Regions from separate parts of the Aeribacillus sp. FSL K6-3256 genome, predicted to be linked through region 3. Evidence: riboswitches for the same ligand, from Rfam matches in the RefSeq annotation. Region 3 holds a riboswitch; each other region holds the start of a gene.
What was found. Region 3 has a riboswitch for S-adenosylmethionine ahead of NSQ84_RS05060 (bifunctional homocysteine S-methyltransferase/methylenetetrahydrofolate reductase). Riboswitches for the same ligand answer to the same signal wherever they lie in the genome.

Region 1 (10,127 bases), 110 kb from region 3:
CAATTGCAACATGTTTAATGCTGATGTTATTTTTTAATGAACCTGTAAAAACTGTTGCCTTGGCAAGTTCAGCTGCTCTTTTTTTCAGTCATATTCCGGTTTTCATTGTGAAAAGAATTTATCCACGCAGACGGCCTTATCTTACATTATTTGAAACAAAAGTGTTAGAAAATCCGTTAACTGACCATTCATTTCCTTCTGGACATACGACAGCTGTATTTTCAGTGGCTACACCATTTTTGCTCTTTTTTCCAGCCTTAACATGGATTTTGCTTCCTCTCGCATTCAGTGTGGCACTATCAAGAATTTTTCTTGGCCTACACTACCCTTCAGATGTGCTGGCGGGAATAGTTCTAGGAGCTTCAGCAGGCACCATCTGTTTTGTCGCATTCGGACCGTAAAAGCAAAAAGGTGTCTAATGCATGCATCGCATTGGACACCTTTTTTATTTTACAAATATTGATGAGCTTGTTCGCGCAAAGCTTCCGCTTTATCTGTGCGTTCCCATGGCAAATCTAGATCGTTGCGTCCGAAATGACCGTAAGCAGCTGTCTGTTTGTAAATCGGGCGGCGCAAGTCAAGCATTTTTATAATGCCAGCTGGGCGCAAATCAAAGTTATTGCGAATTAATTCAACTAAAACATCTTCGCTTACTTTGCCAGTACCGAACGTATCAACAGAAATAGAGACAGGTTTCGCTACACCAATTGCATAGGCCAGCTGAACCTCGCATTTGTCTGCAAGTCCGGCTGCGACAATATTTTTCGCTACATAACGAGCCGCATAAGCTGCAGATCGGTCTACCTTCGTCGGATCTTTTCCTGAGAAAGCTCCTCCGCCATGGCGCGCATAGCCTCCGTAAGTATCGACAATGATTTTTCGTCCCGTTAATCCTGCATCTCCTTGTGGTCCGCCAATAACGAAACGTCCGGTAGGGTTGATGAAATATTTTGTTTCTTCATCGATCAGTTCTTTTGGCACAACCGGATCAATTACTTTTTCTTTAATATCCTGCTTAATTTGTTCTAAAGTTGCCTCCGGATGGTGTTGAGTCGATATGACAATTGTGTCAATTCTAACCGGCTGTTCATTTTCATCATATTCTACCGTAACTTGCGTCTTTCCGTCCGGACGCAAATAAGGAATTTCTTCGCTTTTTCTAACTTCTGTAAGCCGGCGTGAAAGCTTATGGGCAATGGAAATCGGGAGAGGCATTAATTCCTTCGTTTCATTGCATGCAAAACCGAACATTAACCCTTGATCTCCAGCGCCAATCGCTTCAATTTCTTCATCAGTCATTTGTCCTTCTCGCGCTTCTAAAGCTTTATCCACCCCTGCAGCAATATCGGGTGATTGCTCATCAATTGATGTTAAAACAGCACAAGTTTCAGCATCAAAACCGTATTTAGCTCTCGTATAGCCGATCTCTTTGACCGTTTCTCGCACAATTTTTGGTATATCCACATACGTGCTTGTCGTAATTTCTCCACTGACTAATACAAGTCCGGTGGTGACAGATGTTTCGCAAGCTACACGTGCGTTCGGATCTTTTTCTAAAATGGCATCTAAAATCGCATCTGAAATTTGGTCGCAAATTTTGTCCGGATGCCCTTCCGTTACGGATTCAGATGTAAACAGACGGCGCTTTTTTGTCATTTACTGCTTCCTCCTCAAACTTAAAATGATGTTTATGGAGTGCTACACTCCTTGACATTGACACGGAACTCATTCCCTCACCACTGTTGTAAACATATCAAAATTTCGTACGATAAGAAAAACTTGGCTAAACGAGATTTCTCTTATACATAGAAAAAACCTTCCCTGCCAGAGGAAAGGTTGTTATAAACATCATTGCCTTTCACTCTTATCGTTCAAGGATATAACCTTGCATCAGGTTAGCACCATTGCTCGTCTATGAATATGGAATTCTTTCGCATCATGTTGTATGTCCATAGAATACCGGGATTTTGAAAGCCATATTCTACTGTCTTCTTTCAACGAGCCGGTTGCTGGGCTTCATAGGGCCTGTCCCTCCGCCAACTCGGGATAAGAGTATCCGTTCAAATGTATATCATACAGGAGCAAAAAAGTACTTGTCAACAATAAATAAAGCTTCTCTGTAATTTTCCAAATCATCTGATATCCATTATTTCAGTATCAGCTGATCAATCATGATTCGTATGATGCCCAAAAATGAAGGCAAAATATATAGTAAAAACATTATTTTCAGAAATCGATAAATAGGATGGATTATTTTTGCGAATGTGTTATACTATTTCTATAAAACCATTTCAAATATGCAAAAAAAGGATGGTATGTATATGAATATTGTAGATGTATCAAATGAATTAGCTTCGTTGATCAGCGGACCAAATGCATATCATAATTTACCAGTCGCACGACTTGTAGAAAAAGTTTTAGCTAGGAAAGAAGGTTTTTTAACAAATACAGGTGCAGTTTCGGTTACAACAGGCAAATATACCGGCCGGTCACCAGAAGATAAATTCATCGTTGAAGAAGATTCTGTCAAGCATTTAATTGATTGGGGACCCGTCAACAAGCCAATTTCATCAGAAGTTTTTGAAAAACTGTACTTAAAAGTCATACAATATTTAAAAAATAGAGATGAAATTTATGTTTTTAACGGATTTGCCGGAGCTGACAAAAAATATCGTCTTCCAATTCAAGTGGTCAATGAATTGGCGTGGCAAAATTTATTTGCTCGCCAACTGTTTATCCGTCCGAAAAGCCAAGACGATTTAAAGGAGCATAAAAATCCGTTTACGATTGTTTCCGCTCCTTCCTTTAAAGCAGATCCAGCTGTGGATGGAACGAACTCAGAAGCATTTATCATTATTTCTTTTGAAAAGAGAATAATCCTGATCGGCGGAACTGAATATGCAGGCGAGATGAAAAAGTCTATCTTTTCCGTCATGAACTTCCTGCTTCCAGAAAGAGATATATTTTCAATGCACTGCTCCGCCAATGTCGGTCAAGAAGGCGATGTCGCGCTCTTTTTCGGTTTATCGGGAACAGGCAAAACAACACTTTCCGCCGATCCAAAACGCCGATTAATTGGTGATGATGAACACGGCTGGTCTTCATCTGGTATTTTTAATATTGAAGGCGGCTGTTATGCAAAATGCATCGGTTTGTCTGAAGAAAAAGAACCTCAAATTTATAACGCGATTCGATTCGGTTCCGTTTTGGAAAACGTTGTGGTTGATGAATCGACACGAATTCCTGATTATGACAACTCCTTATTAACAGAAAACACCCGTGCGGCTTATCCAATTGAAGCGATTGACAATATTGCTAAACCGAGCATTGCGGGTCACCCTAACACTATTATTTTTTTAACAGCTGATGCGTTCGGTGTTCTACCGCCAATAAGCAAATTAACGAAAGAACAGGCTATGTATCATTTCTTAAGCGGTTATACGAGCAAGCTTGCTGGAACGGAAAGGGGTATTACTTCCCCTAAAACAACGTTCTCCACATGCTTTGGCGCACCATTTCTTCCGCTTCCAGCTACAAGATACTCTGAAATGCTCGGAAGAAAAATCGAAGAACATGATGTGAAAGTATTTTTAGTCAATACAGGGTGGACCGGCGGAGAATACGGAGTAGGAAAACGAATTAAACTTGCTTATACAAGAGCCATGGTTCAGGCAGCATTGGAAGGCGAACTCGATGAGGTGGAAACTGTAAAAGACCCTATTTTCGGGCTGGCGATTCCTGCTCATGTTCCAGGAGTGCCTGATGAAGTTTTACAGCCTATTAAAACATGGAGTGATAAAAACGCTTATGAACAAAAAGCGTATGAATTAGCAAAAGCATTCAAAGAGAACTTCAAAAAATTCTCGAACGTTCCGAAGGAAATTGAAGAACTTGGCGGTCCAATCATATAAAAAAATTACTTACTTTCGGCTACAGCTTTGAACTGTCCCCTGTCAAGTAGACTGTAGAAATAATAAAAATATACCTAAGCGGCTTTAGCTCTATATTCCATGGGGCTAAAGCCGCTTAATCTTTTTTGATACCTTTCATAATTATAAAAGCGGTTGTACTCATCCATCGCAAGAGCTAATTCTTTAAATGTCTGATACTTATGTAAATAATACTTCTCGCATTTAAAGCGTTCCCCAAAAAGATACCATTGGCCCATTATCAATACATCTGCCTACTCTTGACATACTTTGTGTCATCCCTGCTTGGTCTATCCTACGTTTAAAACCATGAGAGGTATATTGGAACCCACGGTCACTATGAATAAGTGGATGCTCTCCTTTTAAAAGTACGGTGGCTTAATCCAACGTTTTGAATACAAGATGATGATGATTGGAATGTCCTAAAACATCGCTCACAATTGATCCATCATATAGATCAAGAATAGCACTTAAATAGGCTCTCTTTGATGAACCTATTTTAATTCTGTGACATCAGCTACCCATTTTTCACTTGGCTTTTCCGCTGTAAATTCACGATTCAATATATTTTCTGCAACATGTTGAGGGAAAACGTTTTAACCACTTATAGTAAGCAGCTCGTGAAATACCGGCGATTTCACATATAAGATTATGCTTAGTTTTCTTTCTCATGAAGTTCCCGGATTGCGATATACTTGTCTTCAAAACGGATTTGGTTTACTTTCACCTCCTTTCGATTTCCTCTAACTTTTTTAAAAATAGATTCTCCGCACGTAAGCGCTCATTTTCTCTTTCTAACTTTTTCATCTCCAGTTTCATTTTCTCTTCTGGAGATAACTCTGCTTCTTCTTTTTTTCTTCCTCGTTTGTCTTTATCCATTGCCTTAAAGAATATTTAGTAATTTGATACCTTTTACAAAGCTCTTGAATAGTACATTCTCGGTTTTCATATGCAAGTAAAACTTCAAGTTTGAGCTCTGTTGTATATTGCTTATACATAGAAAAACTCCCCCTAAGGTAAAACAGATTTTTTATATTTTAATCTGTCTACCTTAAGGGGAGCATATCACTTTGTCGATAGCCTTTTAATATTTTTATGTGGTTTGGCAAAACAAATCGGCAACGCAGATTTTTAGACGAAAACCCCTTTTTCAACGAACTTTTATGAAAAAGGGGTTACGCGATTTTTTATGATAAGACAAATGGAAGCCGTACTCGAAAAAATTAAGCAAATTCCTCCTTCCACAATCCGTTCAGCAAATGAACGGAAATATGGTGACGGTTAATTGGTTGAGTACAATGAAGTGAGATTATAAGTAAGCACGGTTTTGTTATCAGCCCATTCCAATTTAATAATTTCAGCTGTTCCTGTAGGATCGCTTATCAACGTTTTTCGAACTTCCAAAGGAATATTCATAGGATAAAGGCGATAGCCATCTTTGACAAGCTGAAATACGTTTTCCTCTATCCGCTTTTCCTTCCCTTTTGTAATAATCATCGTATTTAATTCAAGCGGCATGCCCATTTCTCCAATCCCCTTTCATTTGATCGATCATTTTTTAGTATGTATCATATGAAAAATATAATGGTCAATTTTTCATCCATTTTATCATTCGTTCTAAAACCATCCGGTTATGCCGAGGCGGAAAATGATGACTAAAATGTTGGAAATACCAGCTTTCCACTTGCTTTCCCAATTCTTTCAGCCTTCTTTCCAATCGATATGCATGTTCAATTGACACGTTTTCATCTTTTCCCCCATGAATGATTAAAACGGGTGCTTGCATTTTTTCAAGGTAATACAACGGTGTCCGCCATTTATAGCGGTCAGGATATTTCTTCGGTGTCCCTCCAATAACTCTTTTCATCATCCTTCTTAAGTCCTTTCTCTCCTCATAAGTTAAAAACATATCAGACACCCCGCCCCAGCTTACAACAGATCGAACATTTGAGCATATAATCCCAGTAAGCAAGGCCATGACTCCTCCCCTTGAAAAGCCAAAAACGTGAATGCGATCCGGATTCACTTGCGGATGTTTCATCAACAAATAGAATGCATTGACCGCATCAAAACGATCATTCCCCGCAAAATCTTCATTCCCTTCTCCTCCTAAATTTCCTCGATAAAAGGGAGCCATCACGATAAAGCCTTTTGATGCAAATTGTATAATTCTTCCTGCCCGAACCATACCAACATTTTTAATCCCTCCGCGCAAATATAAAAAGCCATCATAAACACCTTCTTGAACAGGCTCTGCTAACAGACCTTTCACTTTTAGTCCTTCAGAAATATATGTCACGATGGAAAGCTTAATCGAAGGGTTCGGTGATGGGAAAATTTGTTTGTCAACTATTTCTCCGTTTCTCAGCATCTTTTCAACCTCCATTTAGGTAGGCAATCACACATTATATTTTTTTTTCATACTTTATCCTAGATAAATATATTTAAACATTTTTCCTTTAATATGAACATCATTAGGGAGGATTTCACATGAAAAAAAGGCTTGCTTCCATCGTATTGGTGATCCTTTTCATCATACCTCTTTCAGCCTGCGGCGGCGGAGTGGAAAAAATTCGGCTGGCGGAAGTCACTCATTCTGTTTTTTACGCACCATTGTACGTAGCCATTGAAAAAGAATTTTTCAAAGAAGAAGGACTGGACGTAGAATTAAAAACTACTTGGGGCGGAGATAAAACAATGACCGCCATTTTATCAAACGGCGCTGATATCAGTCTTGTCGGTTCGGAAACGTCCATTTACGTATATGCCCAAGAAGCAAATGACCCAGTCATTAACTTCGCCCAGCTGACCGAAACGGACGGCACTTTCCTTGTCTCCAGAGCCAAGTTGGATGATTTTCAATGGGAAGATTTAAAAGGAAGCACTTTTTTAGGACAGCGTAAAGGCGGCATGCCGCAAATGGTAGGGGAATTTGTGCTGAAAAAGCATAACATCGATCCGCATCAAGATTTAAACCTTATCCAAAACATCGACTTTGCGAATATTGCAAATGCTTTTGCTTCCGGTACAGGCGAATATGTTCAGCTGTTTGAGCCAACCGCAAGTATTTTTGAAAAAGAAGGAAAAGGTCATATTATCGCATCCTTTGGAAAGGAATCGGGCAAAGTTCCTTATACAACATTTATGGCAAAAGAAAGCTATATTAAGAAAAATGATAAAACGGTGAAAAAATTCACAAAAGCGCTCTACAAAGCGCAAAAATGGGTGGAAGAACATGACGCCGAAACAATTGCCGAAACGGTAGCGCCGCAATTTAAAGATACGCCGATCGATATTTTAATATCTTCCATTGACCGTTATAAAAGCCAAGGATCCTATGCAAAAACCCCGCTGTTAGATGAGGACGAATGGAACAATTTGCAAAAAATTATGGAAGAAGCAGGAGAACTGCCGGAGAAAATTGATTATGAACTATTAGTCAACACGTCCATAGCAAACGAAGTGGCAAAATAATGTTGTTTCAAAAGGAGTAAATTTATCGACAAGGGGGGAGGAGATTGTCATTTTTAACGATCGATCATGTCAGCCATACTTATTTTACAAAAAAATCGGCAACGACTGCTTTGGAGGACATCCATTTGGAAGTAGAGGAAGGGGAATTTATATCCTTTCTAGGTCCTAGCGGCTGCGGCAAAACAACGCTGCTTTCCATCATTGCCGGTATCATGAAACCGACAGAAGGGCAAGTTATTTTGAACGGAAAGCAAATATCTTCCGCAACACCGTCTGTCGGTTATATGCTGCAACAAGATTATTTATTTCCATGGAAAACGATAGAGGAAAATATTTTAATTGGATTAAAATTATTGAACAAACTGAATGAAAATGAGAAAAAGAGGACATTTCAGCTTCTGCACCAAATGGGTCTCGAAAATGTAGAAAAGCTATATCCGAATCAATTATCAGGCGGAATGAGACAAAGAGCCGCTTTAGTCCGCACTCTTTCTACAGATCCGAAAATGCTGCTATTGGATGAACCTTTTTCCGCCCTCGATTATCAAACGAAATTAAAGCTTGAAGACTTAGTCTTTCAAACATTAAAGGATTTTAAAAAAACAGCCATTCTAGTCACGCATGATATTGGGGAAGCAATCGCCATGAGCGATCGGATTGTCCTGCTATCCAAAAGGCCTGGCAAAATTGCCAAAATATTTACTGTCCCAAAAGAATTGCGGGATACATCCCCGTTTAAAACAAGGCAGCATCCAACGTATACTTCACTTTTTGACTTAATCTGGAAGGAGTTAGATCAGCTTGAAACAAACAACAACAATTGATCTCCTCCATAAACAATATTTGCAAAGATTGAATAAGGAAAAGAAATGGATTACCTTTTATCAAATCTTAATTTTTATTTCTTTTTTTCTCATATGGGAGGTGTCATCCAGCCAAAAATGGATAGACCCGCTCATATTCAGTTCGCCGACAAAAATTTTTCACTTATTTGTTGAAAAACTGCAGGACGGTACATTACTTGCCAATTTGAACGTGACGCTTTTTGAAACGGTCTTGGGGTTTATTTTTGGGACATTATTCGGGACATTACTTGCTGCTCTATTATGGTGGTTTCCAAGGCTGTCTAAAATATTAGATCCGTATTTAGTGGTTTTAAACGCAATGCCGAAAGTAGCTCTTGGGCCGATTTTCATCGTCGTACTTGGGCCCGGATTTACCTCAATTATCGCGATGGGAACAATCATTTCGGTTATTATTACTACAATTGTAGTCTATACTTCCTTTAAAGAAGTGGATCCGAATTATATAAAAGTGCTGCAAACATTTGGGGCAGGCAAAAAGCACGTGTTCAGAGAGGCGATCCTGCCGTCATCTTTTCCAACCATTATTTCTACTTTGAAAGTCAATGTCGGGTTATCCTGGGTGGGTGTGATCGTCGGAGAATTTCTCGTTTCAGCTAAAGGATTAGGCTATATGATTATTTACGGGTTCCAAGTTTTTAATTTTACCCTTGTGCTGTTAAGCCTAGTTATCATTGCCATCTTTGCAACGATCATGTACAAAATTGTCGAACTAATTGAAAAAACATTAATCAAAAGCCAATAAGAGGCTGTCAAGAAAGTCAAATCGCCATTGAAAACAAAAAATCATAAACACCGATATATCAACGTTTCTAACACATTAATGGGGGCGTCAATAAGCCGTAAAAACGACTTATTAGACACCCCCTTAAACAATTTCTAAACCGACTTTCAGGAATTTAAAAGCTATTTTATGTAATCGGCATAAATTTTGTCCAAGCTGCGTTTTAGAACATCATCTTTCATAATAAAGCTAAAGCGATGATCGTCCTCAATTTTTTCAGGCAAGTCCGCAAGCAGGACTGGACCTAACGTTTCAAAATACGTGCTCTGTTTTTCGAGCCTCTCAATTTCCGCATAATAAATATTTTTCACAATCGTTTTCTCTTTTCCTATAACCTTATATTGCCCAATATATATGATATCTTGGACAATTCCTCCCGTTTCTTCCCTCACTTCCCGGACAGCAGCTTCAACCGGCTTTTCGCCGTTCTCGACTTTTCCTCCTGGAAACTCGTAGCCCCGGTCTTCATGTAAAGTTAAAAGCCATTTGTTTTCATATCGGCAGATGACCCAAACATGCTTCGGGTAAACAGAAAAAGGGTGTTGACGGAAAGACAGGTATACATCATTGCCGTAAAAATCTTTAAAATAAAACATAATCAATCCCTCTACTCCCATTTATCTGTTTTCATCATAACATATGGAAAAGAGGATTGTATAACTTATTCTTGATTATGCATAAGACCCATTGAAGCAATATGTTTTCTAGCTTCTTCGTCGCCATGCTTATAAATGAATTCATATACTTTTTTTGTTAAAGCATCAATCGCATCATTTTCCTTGTCATAATGATACTGTATATACGGAACATGCGCCCGGAAGAAATTTTGCCAGCTGGTAGAATGAATCTGATCGAAATACTCCCGTAACTCCGTAATTTCCTCATCATTGGCAGAAATTTGAAAATCCCACGGAGATGCTTCTCTGCTTTGGGAAATCTCACCGCTAGCTACTGATATATAATAGGTTTTTTTTGGATTTTCGGACATTTATATCCCCCTCCTCTTTTTAAGTATTGCCTTATCAAAGAAAAATATTTATAAAAAAAGGCTGCCTAACGCAGCCAAAAGAGGAAGGA
Region 2 (10,127 bases), 1.6 Mb from region 3:
AAAAAACTCCCACTTAACACAATTTTTATTATACTTCTTTTAATTTTGATTGGAAAGGCATTCACGTGCTGATCATTTTTTTAGGGGGATAAGGAGAGTGTTTCAACATTCATTGCAGCAGTTAAAAAAGGTTCAGCTTGCGAATTCTATCAACCGCTTCTAAAAGCCTGCTCTCATCAACTAATAAACCAACGCGTATGTATCCTTCTCCATATTGCCCGAAGCCGTTTCCTGGCGCAACGGCGACATCTGCTTTTTCAAGCAAATAATCGGCAAACTCTTCGCTAGTAAATCCTTTCGGAACAGGGAGCCAGGCAAAAAATGATCCTTTCGGAGCTTGGGCGTTCCAGCCAATTTGCCGAATAGCATTGATAAACGTATTTCGCCGTTTTTCATAAAGGGAGACAAGCTCCTCTACACACGACTGATCGCCTGTTAATGCGGCAGCTGCTGCTAATTGTATTGCTGGAAAAAGGCTGCAATATAAGTGATCTTGAATAAGATTAATACTTTCAATGATATTCTGGTTCCCTACAGCAAATCCAACGCGCCAGCCGGCCATATTGTAGGTTTTCGACAATGTGTACATTTCAATGCCGATGTCCTTAGCTCCTTCCGCTTCAAGAAGGCTGGTCGGTTTTTTGCCGTCAAAGCCGATCGCACCGTACGCAAAATCATGGACAACGGTAATTCGATGCTTCTTTGCAAACGTAACCGTTTCCTCAAAAAACTTAAGATCGGCCGTTGCTCCTGTCGGATTGTTCGGGTAGTTTAAATACATCAATTTTGCCGCTTCTTTATCCTCCAACGGAATGGCGTTGTAATCAGGTAAAAACCGATTTTCTGCCAACAGCGGGAACGTTTTAAATTGAGCCCCGGCTAAAACAACGCCTGATAAATAGTCTGGATAACCCGGGTCGGGCAATAGCATTAGATCTCCTTCATTTAATAGGCACATCGGCAATTCAACAAGTCCAGTTTTCGTACCGAATAAAATCGCCACTTCTTTTTCTGGATCTATATCGACTCCGTATTGTTTCTTATAATATTCACTAGCCGCATGTTTTAACTCGATCAGACCTGAAAATGGTGAATATTTATGTGTTTTCGGGTCTTCTGCTGCGGTTTGCAGCGCTTTGACGATATGCGGGGGAGTCGGCTGGTCAGGATTTCCTTGTCCTAAATTAATAATATCTCTTCCTTCGGCTACAGCGTTATTCACTTTTTTCACAAGGGCAGAGAAAAATTGTGTTGGAAGCTTTTTTAAACGTTCTGAAATCTCCACTCTAATCCACCTTTTTTTATAAAAATAGTTGAAATTATCATAAAAATTCTATAGTCTTTATATAAAAATGTCTAGGGGCTGAAAATCATGAAAGTTGCTTGTATACAAATGAATATCATTTTAGGCGAACCGGACCAAAACTATGAAATCGCTCAAAAAAATATAATAGAAGCAGCAAGCCATCAAGCGGATACAATTGTTTTGCCTGAAATGTGGAATACAGGATACGCCCTTGATCAGCTTGATGAGCTTGCAGACAAAAATGGAGAAAAAACAATTGAGCTGCTGACATCCCTTGCTAAAACATATCATGTCAATATTGTCGGCGGTTCAGTTGCAACGGAAAAAAACGGACAATTTTTTAATACCATGTACGTTGTCAACCGATTCGGAAATATCACCGCTGAATACGACAAAGCTCATCTGTTTAAATTGATGGATGAGCATAAATTTATGAGTGCCGGCCAAAAAGTAAATATATTTGAGCTGGACGGCATCACTTGCGGTGGTGTTATTTGTTATGATTTGCGTTTTCCGGAATGGATTCGCACCCATGCATTAAAAGGTGCAAACATTATGTTCATTCCTGCCGAATGGCCGAAAAAGCGAATTGACCATTGGCAATTGCTTCTCCAAGCACGGGCAGTTGAAAATCAAATGTTTGTTGTAGCAGTAAACCGGGTCGGAGCGGATCAAAATAATGAATTTAATGGACACTCAATGGTCATTGCCCCTTGGGGCGAGCTTCTTGTTCATGATCAAACAGATGAAGGAATTTTTTACGCCCAACTGGATCTTCAAGAAATTGACCGTGTAAGAAAAACCATTCCTATTTTTCAAGACAGACGTCCGGAATTATATTTCGAATAAAATTTTACACCCCTTAAAAGAATGTGAAAGCATTCCCTTTTAAGGGGTTTTTGTATGAAAAGGCAATTAAACGCTTTTCATGTGTTTTAAACTTTTGGTAAAGGGTGGATAGGCAATCCCTTTTTCTGTAATAATTGCCGTAATGAGTTCATGATCGGTCACGTCGAATGCCGGATTATATGTTTGCACATTTTCCGGCGCCATCGGTTTTTCATACCATTTTGTCGTGATCTCCTCTGCTTTTCTCACTTCGATCGGTATATGTTCCCCTGTCGGACAATCTAAATCGATTGTTGAAAGCGGAGCACAAACATAAAACGGGATTCCATAATATTTTGCTAAGATTGCCACTCCGGAAGTTCCAATTTTATTGGCAGCATCTCCGTTTGCGGCAACTCGATCACACCCGACTAAAACCGCTTGTACTTTTCCCTCCTTCATCACAATGGATGCCATGTTGTCACAAATTAACGTTACATCCACACCAGCTTCCTGCAATTCCCATGCAGTTAGACGTGCACCTTGAAGAAGCGGTCTTGTTTCATCTGCAAAAACTTTGAAATGGTAGCCTCTTTCTTGGCCTAAGTAGATGGGAGCTAACGCAGTCCCATACCTCGCCGTCGCAATTGTTCCTGCATTGCAATGGGTCAGAAGACCCCAGCCGGGTTTTAATAATGACAGGGCATACTCCCCGATCGAATAACAGACTTGCTCATCCTCATTACGGATATGTTCTGCCTCTTCCTTCAGTGCGTTTTTAATTTCCTCGATGCTTTTGTCTTTTTCTACTTTCAGTCTATCCTCCATGCGATCTAAAGCCCAAAATAAATTCACTGCAGTCGGCCGCGATGAAGCCAAATACTGTTTGATTTTTTGAAAATCATCCAAAAGCTGTTCATAAGTCGACGCTTTTGATTGCTTCGTGCCTAAATAAACACCGAATGCAGCAGCAATTCCGATCGCAGGCGCTCCTCTAACCTTCAGATGGTAAATGGCCTCCCATATTTCTTCTGGAGTAGAAAGATGCAGAAATACTTTCTCATTCGGCAATAACGTTTGGTCGAGTATGATCACCGTATTGTTTTCATCATCCAGTTGTACGGATTGAATGGCTTTTACTGCTGTCATAAAACTTTTCCCCTTCAATAAATTTGCGGACACTTTGTAATAAAACATTCACAAAGTCGTCGCCTGTACGAATGTTTGCACGTTCAAGAATAAAGGTTTTACCAGCTGTTAAACAAATTTTTTCAGCCAAAGCTCGGGATTCTTTATTTTCAATTGACGTGATGTCTTTTACATGGGCGATCCCAATAATTCTTCTGCATAATTCAAGTCCGGCAGCGGCTGAGGCATCCTCAAGGATGGAATTTAAATACCATTCTTTAAAACTAGGTGCACTTGCAGTTCTTTCTTTTATATTCTCATCCCAAGCATGTAAAAATTTTTTTGTAAACAGCTCTATTACGTCTGAGATTGTTTGTTGAATATATTGCAAGTAGTCTTCCTTTGTTTCTTGATCTTCAATTGTAAAGCTTGCATTTACATAGGCGAAAATAAGGTTTGCAATCACATTCCCAATATCGAACCCAGCAGGTCCATAAAAAGCAAACTCAGGATCGATTATTTTTGTTGAATCTTCCTTTATAAAAATGGAACCGGTATGAAGGTCGCCGTGGAGGAGGGACTGTGCTTTTGTCATAAAATCAAACTTCAGTTTAGCTGTTTCCAATGCAAGCTTTGAATCATTCCAAATTTCTTCACGGATGAATTCTCGCGTTTCTGGAAATATATCATTTTGCTCACAATCGTAAAAAGGTTCTGTATACACGAGATCTTCTGTTATTTCACATAATTCTGGGTTTGTAAATTTTTGCACCAATGCTTTCTTCTCTTTATGATCGATAACGGCATCTGAAGTAAGCAATAAGGTGTTGACAAGAAACGTTGTAATATGGTCGGCAAACAAAGGAAATTTTTTATGTTTTAAAAGAGCTGTCCTCATAATTTCATGGTCAGATAGATCATCCATCACACAACAATTCATAATCGGATCATACGAATAAACCTTAGGTACAAATCCAGGCGCTAATTCCCCTTGCAGCTTCAATGCTTCGCTTTCAATCCGATTGCGATCTGGTGAAACTTTAAAGGCGTCTGAAATACGCGCAACCGGACCAGCTTGTTTAATAATGACAGACTGGCCGCTATTTTGATCAACGACTCGAAATACATAATTTAAGTTGCCATCGCCAATCTCTCGGCATTCCAATTCTGCGTTTTGTTCAAAAATATCGAGTTTTTTCTGTACATATTCGATGACATCTTGCTCAGTCATCGTAAAATATGTTGTAAAATCCTTCAAAAAAATTCCCTCCTCTATCTTTGTTTGTCATAAAGCGAAAAAAGAGTCTTTCATAATATCCATTCACAATATGGGGACGACATTATTACAAGACCACTTCGTCACCTGCTTGTAAAAGCCGATTTCGGCAAATGCTCCAAATGGATTCGGATTTCTAGATCCAAAGCAGCCGCCGCATCCATTAAATAGAGGGGGCTGTCTAATAAGTCGATTTTCCGGCTTATAGACGCCCCTTTAATGTTTTAGAAACGTTGATATATCAATGCTTATGATGTTTCGTTTTCAATGGATTTTGACTTTTGAAGACAGCCCCTTCCTAAAAATATAAATCTGCATCATTTATTCTTGATTTTCCCCATCCCGCCATAATACTTGATAAATTATCTGTGTTTACTTGGTTTTCAAGTGAAACTATATCCTCTTGTAACATAAGACAAGCCTATTTTTGTGGTGCTCTTTTAGCTGCAAGCTTCTTCGCAAAAATGTGTAAACCTATTAAAACCGGGTCAGCAGCCGCTGTGGTATTTTCATAGTTTCTTTGCATTCAGGAACATTGTTCACTGAGCTGGATGAATTGTGTATCCGAAGAGCAGCCAGTTATATGAAAAAGATGATGTTAAGCTTGCAGCTGTGAATGTTTAAAGCCGCTTTTTCATAAATTTTTTGTAAACTTAATTTACTTCTTCTTTTTCGTAAACTGGCACCCAGCCTTCTTCTGTCACAAAGATGCGGATCGCAACAACTTTTCGGTCATCAGCTAATGTGAAATAGTGGCGTCTGCCCTCTGGAACAGAAATAAGGTCTCCCGGATTAAGATGCACTTCAAAAAATTTCCCGTCCTGTCCTTGAATAACAAAAATTCCATGGCCGCTTACAATAAAGCGCACTTCATCATCTGTATGATGATGTTCACGCTGAAAATTTTTCAGCAGCTCTTCAAGGTTTGGCGTATGATCTGCTAAAGAAATGACATCCCAAGCTTTGTAGCCGCGTCTTGCTGAAATATCTTTAATTTCATTTTCAAAAGATTGTAAAATCGTTTGTTTTTCCTCATCATTTAAAAGATATTTCTCTTTTAAATGCTCTGGTAATTTGGCAATATCCCATTGCTCGTAAATAACACCTTGTTGATTTAAAAATGAAATCACTTCCTCTTGATTGCTGATAACTTCGTTTGTTCCTTGAATTTTAATCGTTGTCATGTAAAATACCTCCTTAAAATGTTTAATTATTTAAAGCTCCTGTACTCGCAAGGAGACCGGCTTTTGCTTGAATAAGAGCAAGCTGATACTGAAATAAAAATTCACAAGCTTCTAAAATTTTCTTCGCTTCAAAGCCATCTTTTCCCCATACAGTAATTCCGTGGTTGCGAATAAGAACTGCCCCTTTATCCTCCTTCACGAAATCGCCCAAAGTGCTTGCTAATGTAGGAATATGGGCATAATTATAAATAATCGGAATCTGTAATTCTGCATCTTCCTCCCAGCGGTCAAACGCTTTTATCAGTTCTTGTCCTTGAAATACAATTTTTCCAGCGTCACCATAAAGTTCGGAGATGACATTATTTGCAACCGTATGTACATGCAGGCTGCAGCCGGCTTTGCTTCTTTTATATATTTCGCAATGCAATAGCGTTTCTGCCGAAGGCTTCAGCTGTGTTGCGCCTACAGGATTTCCTTCTCCATCTACAAGCAAAAAATCTTCCTTCGTTTTTTTTCGTTTATCTTTGCCGCTTGCGGTCACAAGAAACTGAAGCGGGGAATCTTGAACTTTTATGGCTAAATTGCCGCTTGTCCCCATAAACCAATCCCTCGCAGCAAGCTCCTCTTTAATCTCCGCAAGCTCATGAACACGAGTTAAAACGACACTCATTTTGCGCCACCTTTTTCTTCTATGAAATTTGTTTTGTTTATTGTCTTCTCTAAAATGTCAATACAGTCGTAAAATGTTTCGAAAGATTGATAAGGAATAGAAAATTCTTGACATTTTTTTGATAAATAATCACGTGCAATAACTGTATCTGCAATCTTCGCGGCTTCTAAATCTGTGACGGAATCCCCGATGATGATGGAATGAGTGTCAGCATTTGCAATTTGCCGAATAATTGTCGGTTTGCAGCACCCACAATTTTGGTTGGGACACTTTTCATCACACGTATAAGGCCAATGAATGGTGATCGTTTCTCCGCTAAAATCCGCTTTATTGCAAAACAGTGCGGTAATAGAATCAAAAGGCTGCAACAGCGGTTTAATAAAAAAATCGATTCCGCCGCTGACAATGTATAAAGGAATGTTCATGTTTTTCGCATAATGAACAAAGTCGCGAAATCCTTCCCTTATTTCTGCAGTTTCTAAAATATAGTGAATGATGTCACCCTTTAAAGAAGATGGAAGAAGTGCAAACATCTTGCCGACTCCTTCCTGAATACTAATCGACTGGGAAAGGACGCCATCCTTCAATTGCTCCCACTCTTTTGGAGCGAAACGCTTCATGATGCTAACGATGTTATCTTTTTTTGTCACCGTTCCATCAAAATCACAAAATATTACTGGCTTCAATTGGACGGTGCCTCCTTCCATCCCCAGAGCCGAATTGCTTCTTGTAATTCTATGTCTTCAGCTGCTTCATTAAGGGGAACACCCCGGGAAACAGCGTCAACTGCCTGACGGAAAGCTTTTCCTCCGCCTTTAGCACCTTGCGGGTGACCGTGAACACCGCCTCCTGCATTAATGACACAATCTTTTCCAAAATCATGAATTAAAATGGGAACAAGACCCGGGTGAATGCCAGCAGATGGAACAGGAAAAACTGGTTTTAAAACTGATTCCTTCACCAATTCTTCTTTCACTTTTAAAACTTTGTCACGCTCCAATGCAACGCTGCCATATGGTGAAGGGAACAACGAAAAATCTGCTCCAGCAATTCTTATCAATTTTCCAAGCAATAAGGAATGAGAGAGCCCATATTTTTCGGATGAAGTAAACGATCCGCTAAACGCCGGATGAGCCATAATTGGGAGGGCGATTTCATCATCTTCCCTTAATGCTTGCAGCACATCGAGGCCATATGTAAAAACATTAAATAGCAAAATATCGGCACCTAATTCTTTTGCTTTTCTTGCCTTATCTTTCAATTCAAATGTTTTTCCCGTCAAATTGACCGCATACAAAGTTCGGTGCCCTTTTTCTTGATACACGTTATCAAGAACTTTTTTGCCTTCCTTTATTCTTGTTTCAAATGATGTGAGCGAATTTTCAAAAAGTATTTCGTCATCCTTTACTAAGTCGACGCCCCCGAGAGCCTGCTCCCGCAATTGGGCAAGAAGGTAATCCATATCACGTCCAATTACACCTTTAAAGATGCTCATCACTAACGGTCTGTCGTAAACGCCAAGTTTTTCTCGTAACCCCTGAATTCCAAATCGAGGACCTGGAAAATACCGAAAGATCTCATCGTCAAACTGCAAATCTAGTAATTTTATTTCTCCATCTAGTGATAATTTTCCAAAAGTTGTCGTTAAGATGGCAGGAATGTCTTTAGAAAAGTTTTCTCCCGGAAAGCGAATGTGAAGCTGTGCAATCGTTTTGCCGGAGGATGGATCCTCGCCTGTTTCTTTTATCTCAACCACTTGTCCTTTATGCTTTTTTAACTGCTCTTGCACTAAAAGAGGAAGGTCAGTCCACGAACCTACCGTTAATCCAAGAGCAATGCCTTCTGCTTTTTTTTCTAAATCTTCTCGTTTCGCAATGATTTGGTATACTGCTGTTACGTGACCCATTTTTTCAATCCTCTTCATTCAGATTTTTTTATATAAATAAAACCTCTTCAATAAGAAGAGGTTTTTTGTCAAAACAACTTCTTATCTTTCAACATCTCTGTTGGGAGAATTAGCACCGTGCTCATCATATGAGTCGGTTGCCGGGCTTCATTGGGCTCATCCCTCCACCTGCTCTTGATAAGAGTTTTATTATTAACTTTATAATTCTTATTCGTTTACTTGGATTATGCCACTATCCTTCCCCTCTGTCAACACTTTTTTACATCATATTCGATTCAAATTCGCTTACATTTTTCTGATGGCATGCTACAATTATTTAATGGTGCAGTTTACAATTTGAGGTATTTTCCGGAACTTGAGGTTGAGCCAAAACAGGAAAGCCTAAAAAAAGAGGACGAAAAAAGAAGGTACAACATCTTTTTAACGTCTTCCGATCGCATCATGCTAGATTACTAGACTTAGAAAAACTGGTTGAATTACGCAATTATAACGTTACTGGTTATCGTGAGACAATTTGTTTCTTGTACCGTTATTGGTTATGTTGCTTTTTGAATGATCCAGAAGAAGCCTTAAAACAAACGCTAACGTTTAATTTACAGTTTAATGAGCCTTTAAGAAGATCCACCAGAAGCGCTGAAAAGGCCTATTATGCACGGAATAACGAAGAAGCAAACCGAATAGCTAGAGAAAAAGGGTATCCTGGCGCTGGATATAATATCAGCAATAAAAAATTAATTGAATGGTTAGATAAGATATAACAGAGGACGAACAACGCCATTTAAGCACGATTATAGATGCGAATGAAAAGCGGAGAAGGAAACAAAAACGCCGGGAAATGGGCGTAAAAAGCCGTGAGGAGTATTTAAAAGAACAGCGCAATAAAACGGATAAGAACTTAGAAAAACTTAGACAAGCAATTGAGTTGAATCCTGATTTCTCGAATTACAAATTAGCTAAATTGCTAGGAATAAGTGAATCGTATGTAAGGAAAGGATGTTATATGTTATTTACTGGAACGGATGATTTAATTAAAAACGAGGATCGATCAATTAAAGAACATGATGTTTTATATTCTAGAATTAAACCTTTATCTTCACAAAAAATGGAAGGGTTAGTGGTGTACTTTCAACCCCATTGATGAAATTAAACCGTTTCTCAACTGAACAATTAATAGAAGTTTCATATAAAGTTAGGGAAATCCACGGTATGGTACACAAATGGATACCAGAGACAGTTATTGATGATACATTTATTAAGCAATATGTTGAATCATTTACTGTTGCCTTTGAACAGGAAATCACTGTACTTCCAAGGACATTTTTACGTGAATTTATATTCGTATTAGACGCTGCAAAAGAGGGGAACGATGTCCATTCTCTTTTAAATTATTAGTCCTAGTACTGTAGAAAGAATTAAACTGGATTTAAGTCAGTATTTTGGACACCAATAAGTGAAATTTAATTTTGATCTCATTGACATCGCTTGTCGCTTGACATGGAGCCTCTGCGGGCGTGGTGTTATGCGAAGGGTGAAAGGGGCAATGAATTCTTTCGCATGGCAAATAAGCCTACCACACCCGCCACTCCATGTAAAGCGGATGCTTGTAAAATTGTGAAGAGCACTACGCTGCCCTTTGATACTGTCTACTGTTTCTTGTGGCGTCATATAGCCCAGGCAGCTATGAATCCGTTTCCGATTGTACCAGCCTTCTAAAAATTCGAATAAGGCTCTTCTGGCAGCTTGAAAGTTCAAATAGTTGATTCTATAGATCTCTTCCTTTTTCAGAATTGCATGGAAAGACTCAATGCAGGCGTTATCGTATGGGCAAC
Region 3 (10,127 bases):
TAAAAGTTCGTAAATTGTGCGAGCGTCTGATCATTTGTTTCAAATAATAAGTTTTCTGCCAGCTTCCGCTCTTCTTCAGGGATCGAAGCGTACCGCTCTAATTTTTCCGTATTGACGATCGCATAATCGAGCCCTGCCTGTGTGCAATGGTATAAAAAAACGGCGTTTAATATTTCTCTGCCGACCGGCGGAAGCCCGAAAGAAACATTGCTGATCCCGAGAATAGTTAAACAGCCGGGAAGATGTTCTTTAATTAAACGGATCCCTTCGATCGTTTCTTGGGCAGATCCGATATATTGCTCATCACCTGTGCCGACAGGGAAGACGAGCGGGTCAAAAATAATGTCGCTTGGACTTATACCGTGTTGATTGACTAAAATGTCATAAGACCGCTTGGCAATCTCCAGCTTTCGCTCCGCAGTCAGAGCCATTCCGTCTTCATCGATTGTACCGACGACAACAGCTGCACCGAATTGTTTCACAAGCGGGAGAACTTCTTCAAACCGTTCTAAGCCGTCCTCTAAATTGATCGAGTTGATGATCGCTTTCCCTTGTGAGTATTCGAGCGCTTTTCTGATGACATTGGCGTCGGTTGAGTCAATGACAAGCGGCGCTTTTACTTTTTTTACAACCTCGCGGATGAAGTTTTCCATATCTTCAAGCTCGTTTCGGTCCGGATCTGCGAGACAGACATCGATGACATGGGCGCCGTTTTTCACTTGAGCGCGGGCGATTTCCGCTGCTTCTTCAAATTTTCCTTCCGCAATGAGACGCTTGAATTTACGCGAACCGATGACGTTTGTACGTTCACCGACAAACAGCGGGCGCATTGATTCATCATAGCGAAGGGGCTCGATGCCTGATACCGTATGTTGATTTTGCTTTTTGACGATTTTTCGCGGTTTTAAGCCTTCCATTGCCTCCCTTATTGCGCGAATATGTTCGGGAGTTGTTCCGCAGCAGCCGCCGACCATATTAAGCCAGCCTCTTTCTGCAAACCCTCTGATTTTTTTTGCTAAAGATTCCGGTGATTCATGGTAGCGACCTTCTTCATCAGGCAGTCCGGCATTCGGATAACAGCTGACAGCGGTATTGGCGATTTCAGACAATGTGCGGATGTGATCGGTCATGAATTCAGGACCTGTCGCACAGTTTAAGCCGACGGCAATTGGATTCATATGTTCAGCTGAAATGTAAAACGCTTCAATATCTTGACCGGCAAGAGTTGTTCCCATCGGTTCTATCGTTCCGGACAGAATGATCGGCACTTCTTTCTTGAGCTTTTGAAAAGCTCGTTGAATTCCTAAGTAACCTGCTTTCACATTGAGCATATCTTGGCTTGTCTCAAGGAGAAGTACATCAACGCCCCCCTCTAACAGTCCTTCCGCTTGAACTTGATAAGCTTCTGCCAATTGTTGGAATGTGACGCCGCCTGTAACGGAGAGCGTTTTAGTCGTTGGCCCCATTGATCCTGCCACAAAACGAGGCCAATCCGGTGTTGAATATTTTTCTGCAGCGCGCTTTGCAATCTCCGCTGCTTTTTTATTTATTTCAAAAGCAAGGTGCCCCAAGTTATATTCCTCGAGGACGATGCTTGTACCGCCAAACGTATTTGTCTCGATAATATCAGCACCTGCTTCAAGGTACGCTTCATGAATACGGACAATCGTTTCAGGGGAAGTGATGTTTAAATATTCGTTACATCCTTCATATTCTTCACCGCCAAAATCTTTCGCAGATAATTCTGCAGCTTGAATCATTGTTCCCATGGCTCCGTCTAGTATTAGAATTTTTTTCTCCAGCTGTTCCTTTATGTTATACATGGGAAATCTTCCTTTCTCGTTTTGCCTTTTCTTTTTCATGAATGTATTCCGTCAGCTCGACTGTCATCTCATAATGCAAAAACGGAGTGATTAAGTAAATGCCGTTAAACAGGTCAAATGCTGCGTCAATAAGCGATTTTGCAATGGCAAGTCCTTCTCGTTTTCCCTTTTCTTTATCATTGCCTGCTTTTTGCATCTGTTCGCGAATCGAATCGGACAATTTAATGCCTGGCACTTCGTTATGAATAAATTCAGCATTGCGGCTGCTTATTAACGGCATAATCCCGAGATATATCGGAACATTCAGATGTTTTGTTGCTTCATATACTTCTTCGATCAGCTTCTCCGAGTAGAGCGGCTGCGTAATAAAATAATCGGCTCCGCAGCTGATTTTTTTCTCAAGTCTCTGAACTGCGCGATCAAGATGTCTTACGTTCGGATTGAAGGCGGCGGCTACAGTAAAGTTTGTTTTTTGACCAAGTGATTTTCCGGAGTATGACAAACCTTCATTAAATTGCTTAATTAAGCTGATTAAATCAAATGATGATAAATCATAGACAGAGGTTGCACCCGGAAAATCACCGATTTTGGACGGGTCACCGGTGACCGCTAAAATATCGTGCAGGCCAAGAGTATGCAGCCCCATTAAATGGGATTGAATGCCGATTAAATTTCTGTCACGACATGTTAAATGAACGAGCGGGCGAAGCTGGAAACGGCTTTTCACAATATTTGCGCAAGCAACATTGCTGATTCTTGGTGTAGCAAGGGAATTATCCGCAAGCGTAATTGCATCAATCCCCGCTTTTTTCAACGCTTTTGCTCCTGTTAAAAATTTTTCCAAGCCGAGCGTTTTCGGCGGGTCCAATTCTACAATCACTGAGCGTCTGTTTTTTGCAATATCTGGGAGAGGAGTTTCTTGACTTTCTTTCATAGGTAAAACATGAATTGGAACATTTCGTTCTTTTACTTCTTTCTCTGTGACAGGAGGGAGGTTTGATACAGCTTCAGCCATTGCCCGAATATGTTTCGGCGCGGTTCCGCAGCATCCGCCGAGAAGCCGGACACCTTGTTTTCGGAATTGAAGAGCCGCTTCATAAAAATAGTGTTCATCTGATTCATAAACTAATCTTCCGTTTTCATACCTTGGCAGGCTGCCGTTTGGAAAAGCGGATAAAAAGGCATGTTCAAACAGCGGCACTTCTTCCAGAGATTGCAGCATATGATAAGGGCCTAAACGGCAATTGAGGCCGACAATATCTGCACCAAGTTCTTCAAGCATTTTCAAACCGTCTGCCAATCTTGTTCCATTTTGAAAGACGCCTTGTTCGTGCAAAGAAACATTTGTGATAATGGGCAAATCCGTTTCTTTTCTAGCTATTTGCAAAACGGTTTTCAGTTCTTCCAAGTCGTAATAGGTTTCTAAAATAATGCCATCTACGTTTTCGGATAAAAGGACATGAAGCTGCTCACGAAAATTTTCGGCAATGTCAGATAGCGTGAAGGCGCTTTTTTGAAACGAACGGATGCCGCCGATTGTTCCGATGACATACCCTTTGTTTTCCATTTTTTGTAACGCCCTCTTTGCAAGTTCAACCCCTTTTTGGTTGATGATCTTTATATCATCTTCCAGCCCATATCTGGCAAGCTTTATGCGATTGGCGCCGTATGTATTTGTTTGAATAACAGTTGCGCCTGCGTCTAAATAGGCTGAATGAATCCGTTCTATTTCTTCCGGTTTTGAAACGTTTAGCTCATCAAAGCATCTGTCTATTCCGAATGAGTATAGTAGAGTCCCCATTGCTCCGTCGGCAATTAATATATGATTCTGTAAATCTTGTAAAAGCCCCATAAAAAGTCCTCCAATCAAATGAAATAGGCGCCTGCAAGGAGGCGAACACCTATATAAAAAAGAAAAGCCTTCTAAGAAGAAGACTTTTTCTTGAACATTTTCCCCTTCTTCTTATCTTCCGAGCGCAAATTTACGCATCGCTGGATTTAGCACCTTGGTACCCAAAGTTTTTGGGTAATCCGGTTGCTGAAGGTTCATCGGGCCAGTCCCTCCGCTTCTCTTGATAAGAACGCTTTACCGTATGAAATTTTAAAACAACGGATTAATCCTAATTTAACGAATTTTATCAAAATAATCAATATAAAATTTCAATTTTGTGAACAGGGCAAAGCTAGCGAAAATTAATAAATTGTACGTCGATCGGCAAGTCGGCGCTTTTCACAGCTGCAATCACTTTTTGCAAATCGTCCTTGCTTTTGCCGCTTACCCGGACTTGGTCGTCTTGAATTTGGCTTTTTACTTTTAGCCCGGTATTTTTGATCAGCGCATTGATCTTTTTCCCGTTTTCTTTGTCAATTCCGTTGACAAGTTTGGCTCTTTGTCTGACAGTGCCTCCTGAAGCCTTTTCGATTTTCCCGTACTGAATATTCTTGGTTGCGACACCGCGTTTAATCATTTTGCTTACTAATACATCTTTTAGTTGATTCAGCTTATATTCATCGTCAGAGATTAGCACAAGCTCATCTTTTTCTAGGGATATATCGCTTTTAGATCCTTTGAAATCATATCTGTTTACAATTTCTTTTTTCGCCATTTGAATGGAATTGTTCACTTCGGCAATATCCACTTTTGAGACGATGTCAAATGAATTCTCCTTAGCCAACTTTTTACCTCCAATAACGTTATTTACATTCATTATAGTGAATGTCGTTCAGTTGAACAACTCTTTTAGGGGTTCCTCGCAAATTAAATGAAAAAACCGTTACTTAAAGCAACGGCAAGGAAATTAATATCTGCTTAAATGCAATTAAGCTAAAGATGTCGCTTTAGAACATTTAGGGGAAAGAAAGTCTTGCAAGTTTTTTACTGCTTCGAGCGAATCTTCTCCTTCAGCGCTGATGACTACATGACCTTCTAAAAAGGCGGAAAAACCGAGCATGCTTAAAACGCTTTTCGCATTTAATTGGAGCTTTTTTGTTTGGAATAAAATGTAGCTGTTAAATTTAATCGCTTCATGGACAAGGGAAATGACATATTCCGGCTCCATCTCTTTTGTAAGATACACGGAAATTTCATGTTTCTTCATTGTGCCACCTCTTGTATACTTATTTTACAATATCTTACATTAATAAAGGATAGATTCCCACATGTTTGTCATTTCCTCTTACATATAAAAAATGACCTCCGCTTTCGAATATGGAAACGTTCTGGATTTCTCTGTTTTTTAATGAAATGAATGGTCTAATCAAATTGAAAGTTATTGCCCCACCCATGTTTTATTAGACAAAAATGAAAACAAAAGCTAGAGAAAAGATGCATACTGCAAGATAAGAAAGCGTCTTTTTCTTTCAGAACGTCCGGATAGAAGAGGTGGAAGACTCGCCTTTAGAGATATTTCAAAAAAAGAAAAAGCCCGACAGGCGGGCATTATAAATGATCCGTTTTCTTTGAGTATTGCCGTTTTCCAAGCTCTCGATTTTTTTCCTTCAATAGATTTTTTTCGTGTCGTTTTGCATTGTTGTCTACAGCTTTTTTATCATTATCGCTTGTTTTGGACATTCAGGAAGCTCCTTTCAATACTGTTATATACTTATGATTTCCATGAAGCTTCTTGAATATGTTTATTTAGAAAAAATACAGCAAGGGTGCCGGGGCCAGAGTGTGCACCAATGACAGCACCGATCGTATGGATGATAATTTCTTTTGGATGAAACGTTTCTTCAATTAATTGTTTTAATTCGAGAGCTGCTTCTTCATCATCACCATGGCTGATGGCGATTGTCTGTTCATTCAATCCGTCTCCACGCTCTTCCATCAGCTCAAGAATTCTCCGGTAAAGCTTCTTTTTCCCGCGGATTTTTTCCAGCGGGATCAGCTTTCCTTCTTCGACATGCAAAAGCGGCTTGATATTTAGCAGTCCGCCAACAAACGCAGATGTTTTGCTGATTCTCCCGCCGCGAGCCAAATATTCCAGACGATCAACTGTAAAAATGTGCTCCATATGACTGCAATACTCTTTTACTGCATTTGCCATTTGTTCTAAATCAAGTCCTTGTTTTGCTAATTGAATGGTGTAGCGGACAGCAAGTCCATACCCAAGTGAAGCACATTTCGAATCGATAATTTGCAGTTTCCAATTCGGATATTTTTCAAGCAATTGCTGCTGAACCATAACGGCAGTTTGATATGTACCGGACAATTCGGAAGAAAAGGCAATATACAGCGCCGGCTGATTGTCTTTCGCCAGCTTTTCAAATTGATTGGTGATTGTTTCCGGTGATGCTTGTGATGTTTTAGCAACGTTTCCAGCTCTCATATAGTCGTAAACTTCTTTCGGTTTGATTGTCAATTGATCCTCATAGTCCTTCTCGCCAAGGTGGACACGAAGAGGGATGAAAGAAACGCCTTGATCGTTTAAAAAAGAGACAGGCAGATCACAAGCACTATCGACGATAATGTGAATATTCATTAATCACACCTACTTTTTTTCATTTACATATAGTCTATCTTGATCACAAATAGAAAACAATACAATTTGTGCAAACTGAAAATTTAAAAAAGAAGGACAAAAAATGGACGAAACAAGAGGAGCTCGTTTCGTCCATTTCATATTTATTCCTTGTTCAAAATGTGCCGTACAATCGGCATTCTGGATGGTTTTATGCCTGCTCGATTTTTTCTCGATGCAGATGCTGTACAAAGATTGGTCTGTTCAAATTCGATCTGTTCATTATAATAACAGCCCTTAAAAGGATTCGAAAATGAACGGAAGGGCATTATCCTTCGAAGCTTGCTTCGTTATTGACTCTTGCTTCTGATTCGGCAAACGTCATACGGTATGGAAACTTTTCATCATGTTTTTTGACAGCACCTTTTCCTTGCTCAATGAATCGTTTCGATTTATTCCGTTTGCCCAAGTTTGAATCCCCCTTTTGATCATTGACGAAATGAGTTCGTCAATTATAGGGTATCCCTTTTTAAACATCTAAATCCTTGTCAATTGTTGTGAGGTGTAAAAAGATAATCGAACTTTTGGACTTTTGCAAAGATTAAAGGGACAGCAATTCCTTTAAAAATTTTGCAACTCCGTCTTCTTCATTTGTCAGCGTAATTTCATCAGCAATCTCTTTGAGCGGCTCAATTCCGTTTCCCATTGCAACGCCTAATCCCGCATATTCGATCATTTCCAAATCATTGTCTTCGTCGCCAAAAGCGATAATTTGCTCTCGAGGGATATTGTAAAATTCGGCGATTTTTTGCAATCCGACTGCTTTATTAATGCCTGCTCGGATAATTTCAATAACATGCCACGGGTGAGCCCAGCTTCTGTGGTCTACAACTTCCGCATGAACTTCATTTAAATAATGGCGAATCCGCTTGACATTTTCTTCGTCTGAATGGATTAACATGCTTGTGACATCGCGATTTAAAACAGCTTTTAAGTTGCCGATTTCAATTTTCGGATTTCCTATACTGAAAATATCCAACCATTGTTCATTATGGTAATGAAAATAAACATGATCAAGCACTTCTGCTAAAATGTTATGGACTTGATGCTGTTCGGCGATTTCTACAATTTCTTTTACAACAGATACATCAAGGGTTGTATGATGAAATCCCCAGGATTCATCCAGCGGATGATGGACAAAGGCTCCGTTAAAATTGACAATCGGGGTTTTTAAATTTAATTCTTCGTAATACATTTTGCTCGAGCGGAACGGCCTTCCTGTTGAAATGCATATGATATGCCCTTCTTCTTGTGCTTTTTGCAAAACATTTTTTGTAAAAGGAGAAATCGTTTTGTCATCTTTCAGCAATGTGCCGTCTAAATCCAATGCGATTAAATGTTTTTTGGCCATAATCTCTCCTCATTTTTTGTTTTTATTTAGTGTATCTTTTTTCCATCTTTTTTGTCCACATGTTAAACTAATTTTAGCAAAAAAATAATGAAAGGAGCATCCTAATTGAAGGTCATTGTTGAGCATACGATGGCGGACAATATCCCTGTACTGCATGTATGCAAAGAAGATTTTATAAAAGATGAGCTGCCGCTTGTTGTGTTTATCCATGGATTTACGAGCGCAAAAGAGCATAATTTGCACATTGCCTATCTTTTGGCGGAAAAAGGTTTGCGAGTAGTATTGCCTGATGCGAAATTTCACGGAGAGAGGGATGAGAATCTTTCAGAGGCTGATTTAAATTTAAATTTTTGGAATATTGTTATCAGTTCTGTTAAAGAGCTCGAAAAAATAAAAAATTATTTTTTTGAAAAAGAATTGATTGACGGGAAAAATATAGGGGTAGCGGGAACTTCCATGGGCGGTGTTGCTACACTTGGAGCGCTCACTCAATATCCGTGGATCAAAGCTGCTGTCAGTTTAATGGGCAGCCCAAATTATCAGGAATTTTTCAAATATCTTGTGGACTCCTATCAAAAAGCAGGCTATACCTTTCCGTTGTCTGAAGAAGAAATTCAGCAGCAATTCGATGCGTTGTATGAGTATGATTTATCCGTACATAAAGAAGCGTTATGCAACCGCCCCCTTTTGTTTTGGCACGGGATGAAGGATCAAGTTGTACCATTCGCTCCTACTTATCAATTTTATGAAGAGATAAAGCCGTTGTATGCTGACAATCCGGAACATTTGGCATTTATTGCGGAAAAGGATGCAGGGCATAAGGTGTCTCGAAAAGGGGTGCTAGAAACGGTTGAATGGTTTGTACGGCATTTGAGGTAGAAAATTTTTAATGTGACATTAACTTCGATATAATGTAATTAACGAATATAAGAGGAGTGGATCGAAATGGATGAAGCGCTGAAGGAAAATATAATGGGTGCTCTTGAACAAGTTATTGACCCAGAACTCGGCATTGACATTGTCAATTTAGGATTAATATATGATTTGGAACTGAACGATGAAGGAGTCCTCAAAGTAACTATGACATTGACGGCAATGGGATGCCCCCTTGCTGGAACAATTGTTCAACAAGTAAAAGCTGCGCTTGACGGAATTCCAGAAATCAAAGATGTCGATGTCAACATCGTTTGGAATCCACCTTGGACGAAGGACCGCATGTCCAGATACGCAAAAATTGCCTTGGGTATTCAATAAAAACTTGTGCAGACTGGCGGAAAAGGCCAGTCTTTTTTATTATGCAAATGTTTTATCAATTTGGCTGCAAGTATCATTATGTTTTTATTTTCGTCTTTATCGCTTCTTTTGTTTATCTCTCACCATAATGGAGCTTTTATCCCGAAACATAATTTGCATTTTTTCTTCAGCATGGCATATCCGGATAATTTGCAAGGGATTCCCTGCTCTCTACTACATTAAGAATCCTTGTTTTTGAACAGAAAAATTATAAATATACAATTGATTTTATTTTTATACAGTATTATAATGGTAACTAATTTAACGGAATGAATTGAAGGTGATTGAGGTTGAATATAGGAATTATCGGGGCAACAGGATATGGCGGTGTGGAACTTTATCGAATTTTAGCCAATCATCGGTATGTCGAAAACATTCATTTATATACATCTTCAGCAGAAAAAAAGAGCTATATTGACGAATATCCGCATTTATCCCATATAAAAGAAAATGAACTAAAACCGCTAGAGCCGGATCAAATAAAAGAAGAAAATGATGTTGTTTTTCTTGCGACGCCGTCGGGGATATCGGCTTCACTGACGCCGGAATTGCTTGACGATCAATTGAAAATCATCGACTTATCAGGCGATTTAAGGTTAAAAAACAGTGATGATTATGAAAAATGGTATAAAAAAGCACCAGCGCCTGAAATGCTTTTGCAGGAAGCGGTATACGGCTTGACAGAGCTGTATCGTGAGGATATTAAGAACGCTAAAATTTTGGCGAATCCTGGATGCTATCCAACTGCAACCTTGCTTGGCCTAGCACCGCTTGTGCGGGAAAAAATCGTCAAAGAGAACTCGATCATTGTTGATGCAAAATCGGGTGTTTCAGGTGCAGGTCGAAACGCGTCGCTTGCTACAAGCTTTGTTGAAATACAAGATAATTTCAAAATTTATAAAGTACATCAGCATCAGCATATACCGGAAATTGAACAGGAGCTTCATAAGTGGGACGAGAAAGTCGGCTTCATTTCGTTCAGCACCCACTTAGTGCCGATGACAAGAGGGATTATGGCGACAATGTATATTGAATTATTAGAAGAATGGAATACTTCAAAATTAGTAGATTTATATGAATCGTTTTATAAACATTCACCATTTGTGAGAGTGCGTACAAACGGAACGTTCCCAAGCACAA

Region 1: linked by a shared signal. The riboswitch ahead of metK (methionine adenosyltransferase) and the one ahead of NSQ84_RS05060 (bifunctional homocysteine S-methyltransferase/methylenetetrahydrofolate reductase) in region 3 are both predicted to bind S-adenosylmethionine.
Region 2: linked by a shared signal. The riboswitch ahead of NSQ84_RS15535 (2,3-diketo-5-methylthiopentyl-1-phosphate enolase) and the one ahead of NSQ84_RS05060 (bifunctional homocysteine S-methyltransferase/methylenetetrahydrofolate reductase) in region 3 are both predicted to bind S-adenosylmethionine.

The regions. Positions count from the first base shown of each region.
Region 1 is NZ_CP150188.1:927,152-937,278, reverse strand. It holds gene NSQ84_RS04615 (phosphatase PAP2 family protein) at 1-401, shown strand, start outside; gene metK (methionine adenosyltransferase) at 451-1,656, opposite strand; SAM riboswitch class I at 1,862-2,053, opposite strand; gene pckA (phosphoenolpyruvate carboxykinase (ATP)) at 2,322-3,911, shown strand; partial or broken gene NSQ84_RS04600 (IS3 family transposase) at 3,986-4,799, opposite strand; gene NSQ84_RS04595 (DUF2584 domain-containing protein) at 5,211-5,453, opposite strand; gene NSQ84_RS04590 (prolyl oligopeptidase family serine peptidase) at 5,518-6,300, opposite strand; gene NSQ84_RS04585 (ABC transporter substrate-binding protein) at 6,420-7,403, shown strand; gene NSQ84_RS04580 (ABC transporter ATP-binding protein) at 7,448-8,227, shown strand; gene NSQ84_RS04575 (ABC transporter permease) at 8,205-9,011, shown strand; gene ytkD (RNA deprotection pyrophosphohydrolase) at 9,173-9,646, opposite strand; gene NSQ84_RS04565 (hypothetical protein) at 9,712-10,038, opposite strand.
Region 2 is NZ_CP150188.1:3,213,946-3,224,072, forward strand. It holds gene NSQ84_RS15500 (pyridoxal phosphate-dependent aminotransferase) at 122-1,285, opposite strand; gene NSQ84_RS15505 (carbon-nitrogen family hydrolase) at 1,373-2,155, shown strand; gene mtnA (S-methyl-5-thioribose-1-phosphate isomerase) at 2,222-3,283, opposite strand; gene mtnK (S-methyl-5-thioribose kinase) at 3,243-4,520, opposite strand; gene NSQ84_RS15520 (cupin domain-containing protein) at 5,192-5,722, opposite strand; gene NSQ84_RS15525 (methylthioribulose 1-phosphate dehydratase) at 5,745-6,392, opposite strand; gene NSQ84_RS15530 (2-hydroxy-3-keto-5-methylthiopentenyl-1-phosphate phosphatase) at 6,389-7,099, opposite strand; gene NSQ84_RS15535 (2,3-diketo-5-methylthiopentyl-1-phosphate enolase) at 7,075-8,298, opposite strand; SAM riboswitch class I at 8,377-8,482, opposite strand; gene NSQ84_RS15540 (hypothetical protein) at 8,847-9,056, shown strand; gene NSQ84_RS15545 (hypothetical protein) at 9,134-9,436, shown strand; gene NSQ84_RS15550 (BREX system ATP-binding domain-containing protein) at 9,436-9,690, shown strand; partial or broken gene NSQ84_RS15555 (IS3 family transposase) at 9,940-10,127, opposite strand, start outside.
Region 3 is NZ_CP150188.1:1,033,854-1,043,980, forward strand. It holds gene metH (methionine synthase) at 1-1,823, opposite strand, end outside; gene NSQ84_RS05060 (bifunctional homocysteine S-methyltransferase/methylenetetrahydrofolate reductase) at 1,816-3,675, opposite strand; SAM riboswitch class I at 3,784-3,905, opposite strand; gene NSQ84_RS05065 (YajQ family cyclic di-GMP-binding protein) at 4,007-4,498, opposite strand; gene NSQ84_RS05070 (HPr family phosphocarrier protein) at 4,643-4,921, opposite strand; gene NSQ84_RS05075 (DUF3941 domain-containing protein) at 5,263-5,394, opposite strand; gene NSQ84_RS05080 (DegV family protein) at 5,426-6,304, opposite strand; gene NSQ84_RS05085 (hypothetical protein) at 6,612-6,752, opposite strand; gene NSQ84_RS05090 (Cof-type HAD-IIB family hydrolase) at 6,885-7,694, opposite strand; gene NSQ84_RS05095 (alpha/beta fold hydrolase) at 7,824-8,573, shown strand; gene NSQ84_RS05100 (metal-sulfur cluster assembly factor) at 8,640-8,948, shown strand; gene argC (N-acetyl-gamma-glutamyl-phosphate reductase) at 9,278-10,127, shown strand, end outside.